One region of the Calditerricola yamamurae genome, then DNA from elsewhere that is predicted to be linked to it. Evidence: predicted binding sites of a transcription regulator. Region 1 holds the regulator's gene; the other holds the start of a gene.
The links. Region 1 encodes NrdR, which represses ribonucleotide reductase genes. Its sites were predicted from a motif close to AACACNATATATNGTGTT; they were not measured.
Positions count from the first base shown of each region.

Region 2: the regulator NrdR is predicted to act here: its motif matches at 1,087-1,104, upstream of ACYQ0Z_RS10450 (adenosylcobalamin-dependent ribonucleoside-diphosphate reductase).

Region 1 is NZ_BAAIFH010000004.1:178,681-180,879, forward strand. It holds gene ACYQ0Z_RS02265 (replication initiation and membrane attachment family protein) at 1-989, opposite strand, end outside; gene nrdR (transcriptional regulator NrdR) at 1,060-1,527, opposite strand; gene speD (adenosylmethionine decarboxylase) at 1,684-2,088, opposite strand.
Region 2 is NZ_BAAIFH010000006.1:821,472-823,670, reverse strand. It holds gene ACYQ0Z_RS10460 (ribonuclease H-like domain-containing protein) at 1-153, shown strand, start outside; gene dat (D-amino-acid transaminase) at 150-1,010, opposite strand; gene ACYQ0Z_RS10450 (adenosylcobalamin-dependent ribonucleoside-diphosphate reductase) at 1,301-2,199, shown strand, end outside.

The DNA of each region.
Region 1 (2,199 bases):
GACAGTGTCTCCAGGGTGCGGATATGGGCCTCTTCGCGGCTCTTCGGTTCCCCCTGCACCGTGCGCAGAGCGGGAGGTTGCACGCGTTCAGCAACGCGCGGCCATTTGCCCTTGCTGCGGTGGAGGTACGCCTGCTTGATCACCTGCTTGAGCCGCTCGGCGTCAGGCATGCCGTCATCGCCGCATACAAAGGGATCCTGCAGGTGCACGGACAAGGCATAGGCATCCAGCCCGAACAGAAAAGCCAGGCGCTGCACCGCATCGCGCGCGTCGGGAGGCCATTCGGCGACGCGGGGAAAATCCGGAGGCAGGTACGCCTCCAGCTCCCCCTCATCGATGACCGTGCCGAAGGAAACCGCCCCCTGCACGAAGGGATCCATCTCCGGTAACACCCGCCCCTCGCGCGCGGCGGCGATCTCCCGCTCCGCCTCCGCGTCGCCCTCGCGGGACAGCTTTTCGGGCGATACGGCCACAAAGACGTCGCCAAAGGAGGCGGTCAGCTCCGTGCGCGCGGCATGGGGAGACAGGAGGCGGTGCGCGGCGTGGACATCGCGGGCATCGGCCCCGTACCGGTCGCACAGCATTCGGTACTGGTTGGGGCTGAGGGCGTTGAAGAGGAGCACGTTGAGCACGTCGTCGGCCAGAAAGCGCGCCGGCGGAAGGGGGGGATACAGCAAGAACTCGAACACCGCCTCACCGTCATCCTGCGAGACATGAAATGTCCGCATGAGCCCGACGGCTTCCAGCCGGCGACGCGCCTGGGTTAATGCGTCAAGGCTGAGGCCGGTGGTGGCAACCAGCCAGCGAAACATTCCCGTCTGGGGCACACCACTGTCCTGCGGTACGCTGAACAGCAGCGTCAGGTACAGCGCGCAGGCAGCATGACCAACGATCGGCTGGTACAAGTGCAGCACATACCCCAGTTCCGCCGGGGCAATGGGCCGGATGAACCGAACCACATAGGCATCCTTCAAAGTCGGCGCGGTCATCCCGGTTTCCCCCTTCCGCCCAATGGCCGGCCCGCTCCGTCCGCCAACACCGCCCGCACATCCCCCCGGTTTATTCCCGCTGTTTGGTTCGGGCAAGCAGTTCACGCAGTTCCTTCATGAACACGTTGATGTCCTTGAACTGCCGGTACACGGAGGCGAAGCGGACGTAGGACACCTCGTCCACCTCATACAACCTTTCCATGACCATCTCGCCAATCGTCTTGCTCGGCACTTCCGACTGGGCGCTGGCCCGGAGCTGGCGTTCAATGTCATCGACGATCCGCTCCAGTGTCTCGAGCGGCACCGGCCGCTTTTCGCAGGCGCGAATCATCCCGCGCAACACCTTTTCCCGGCTGAAGCTCTCGCGCGTCCCGTCCTTCTTGATCACGATCAGCGGCGTCTCCTCCACCACCTCGAAGGTGGTAAAGCGTCGGCTGCACGCTTCGCACTCGCGGCGTCGGCGAATTGACTTGCCGTCGTTGACGGGGCGCGAGTCAAGCACCCGCGTGCCGAGATGGTCGCAGTACGGACAACGCATGGGCCGTCCCTCACTCGCTGGCCTGTCGTTTCCCTGTCCCTTTCATGATACCATGGCTACATAGGAAATGAGGAACCCGGCAGCGGGTTCCTCATTTCCTGCGCGCGTATGTCAACAGGGAAGTGCACCGAAGTGCATCGGCACTTTCCTGTGCGGTCAAACGGCCTTCGCTTTGGCTTTCGGCTTGAAGGGCTGGACGTGTTCCACCCTCACCGGACCCATCCCACGTGGTACCTGGACCGCTTCGACGGTGGTCGCACCCAGTTTCTCTATAATGTAATTCGCTGCAACTTGGGGATCAATGCGATGCCCGCACGTGTAGACGTCAATGCTAGCGTAGCCGTGTTCTGGGAAGCTGTGGATCGTCAGATGGGATTCCGAAATGATGACCACGCCGCTGACGCCTTGTGGCGCAAATTTGTGGAAGGCGACCTCTCGAATCTCCGCCCCGGCTTCCAGCGCGGCTTCGACCATCACCTTTTCGATGAACTTCAGGTCATTCAGCTTATCGAAGTCGCATCCCCAAAGTTCAGCGATGACGTGACGACCCATCGTGTCCATGGAAGAATCCCCCTTTACTTGAAATTCGCATGCTTTTCAAGCATGAGGGACCTGCGCCATCTACCACGGGGGCAAGTTAGTCCGAAGAGGTCCTAACCCTTTAAGTAGATG
Region 2 (2,199 bases), on a different contig from region 1:
CAGCGCCGACGCCTTGCGCGCCGACGTGCGCCGACGCCGGAGGAACAGGACTTGCTGGCCCGCGCCCAACGGCTGGCCCAAAAACGCGAGCGGCACGCGGGGGGCGGTACCCTCCGCATGCCGCTCGACAGGGCGCAGCCGCCGGGAACCTAGACCTCTTGCTGGGTTGTTGCCTGCACCGCTGCGTGGAAGGCCCGCAGCAGCTTGCGCGTAATCGGGCCGGGCACGCCGACCCCGATTGAGTGGCCGTCCACCTCAACGATGGGCACGATTTCCTGCGTTGTGCTGGTGAAAAAGGCTTCGTCGGCATTCAGCAGGTCTTCGCGGGTAAAGGGCGCCTCGACGGTGGAGATGCCTTCCCGCGCGGCCAGGTCCAGCACGAAGCGGCGCGTGATGCCGTCGAGAATCAAATGGTTGGCCGGATGGGTGCGCAACACGCGGCCCTGCACGATGAAGACGTTGGAAGCGCTGCCCTCCGTCACCGTCTCGCCGCGGTGGAGGATGGCTTCTTGGGCCCCGCGCTCGACGGCGGTCTCCTTGGCGAGTACGTTGGCGAGGAGGTTCAGGCTTTTGATGTCACAGCGCAGCCAGCGAATGTCCTCGACAAAGGTGGCGCGCACGCCCCTCTCTTGCGCCTCGGTCGGCCGCGACGCGGGGAGCGGATAGGCCACCAGTACCGGTTGGCTGGCGCGCGGGAAGGCGTGCGCGCGGGGCGCGACGCCACGCGACACCTGCAGGTAGACGGCGCCGTCGACGAGGCGGTTGGCGGCCACGAGCTCCCGCAACTGGTTCGCCAGTTGCGACGGAGACCACGGAAGGTCGAGGCGAATGGCCCGTGCGCTCCGTACCAGGCGATCGAGGTGGGGGTTGAGCAGGAACAGCTGGCCGCCATAGACGCGGATCACTTCGTACACGCCGTCCCCAAACTGGTAGGCACGGTCCTCCAGGTCAACCTGCACTTCGGTGCGCGGGAGGAGCTGTCCGTTCCACAGAACAAGCAACGGCTTCATCTCCTTTCAATGGCTTGGCAAACTGTGGATAGTCCCATTATACTGGGGATCGTTGAGGCCGCCAAGGTGGTGGGTCTGCACAAGATGTAGTGTCGAAAAATATTAAACACCCCAATATATTGATTGTTGGGGGAGGGTGTGATAAGCTTGTCCTGCCCCCTCCTTTCCGCACGGTCGGCGAGGGGGCGGGGGACGGTATTACCGATCGGGGAAATCCGCACCGCCACACGGAACCCCTATCACCGACCGGTGCCGACCCGGTCATTATCTTGATCCTGGAGGGTGCCCGCATGGAGAAGAGCACGCTGACGCGGAAATTCGAGCGCAAGACGGTTCGCCTGGAAGGGCTGAGCGAGAAAATCTTCCTCGACCGCTACGCGCGCAAGGATTTGAAGCCGGAACGGCTCGAACCGGGCGATACGGTGCTTGTGCTGACAAAGGACGACCCGCGCTTTCCGCAAAAAGAAGTGGGCGAAGTGATCGAGGTGGGCCTGACGGGGGACGCGGTCAGGGGCGTCGTGCGCGAGCAGGTTCGCGTACGCCTTCGCAGCGGCCAGGAAATCGTTGTCGACAAGGAGAAACTGGTCAAGCCGCTGGAGACGACGCCCGATCAGATGTGGGACCGCATCGCCAAGGCCGTTGCCGCCGCCGAGGCGCCGGAAAAGCGTGCCGAGTGGGAGGAGAAGTTCCGCTACCTTCTCGACGACTGGAAGATGGTGCCCGGCGGGCGCATCCTGGCCGGCGCCGGGGTGACGGAGGAGCTGACCCTGTTCAACTGCTATGTGCTGCCCTCGCCGAAGGACTCCCGAGGCGGGATCATGGAGACGCTGACGCAGATGACGGAGATCATGTCCCGCGGGGGCGGTGTGGGCATCAACCTGTCGTCGCTACGCCCGCGCCGGGCCCTTGTGCGCGGCGTCAACGGTTCCTCGAGCGGCGCCGTGTCGTGGGGCGGCCTGTTCAGCTACACCACCGGTCTCATCGAACAGGGCGGGTCGCGCCGCGGCGCGCTCATGCTCATGCTTAACGACTGGCATCCCGATCTTCTCGAGTTCATCACCGTCAAGACGCAGATGGGCCTGCTCACGAACGCCAACCTGTCCGTCTGCATCAGCGACGCCTTCATGCAGGCGGTGAAGGAAGACAAGGAGTGGCATCTGGTCTTCCCCGACACGTCCGACCCCGACTA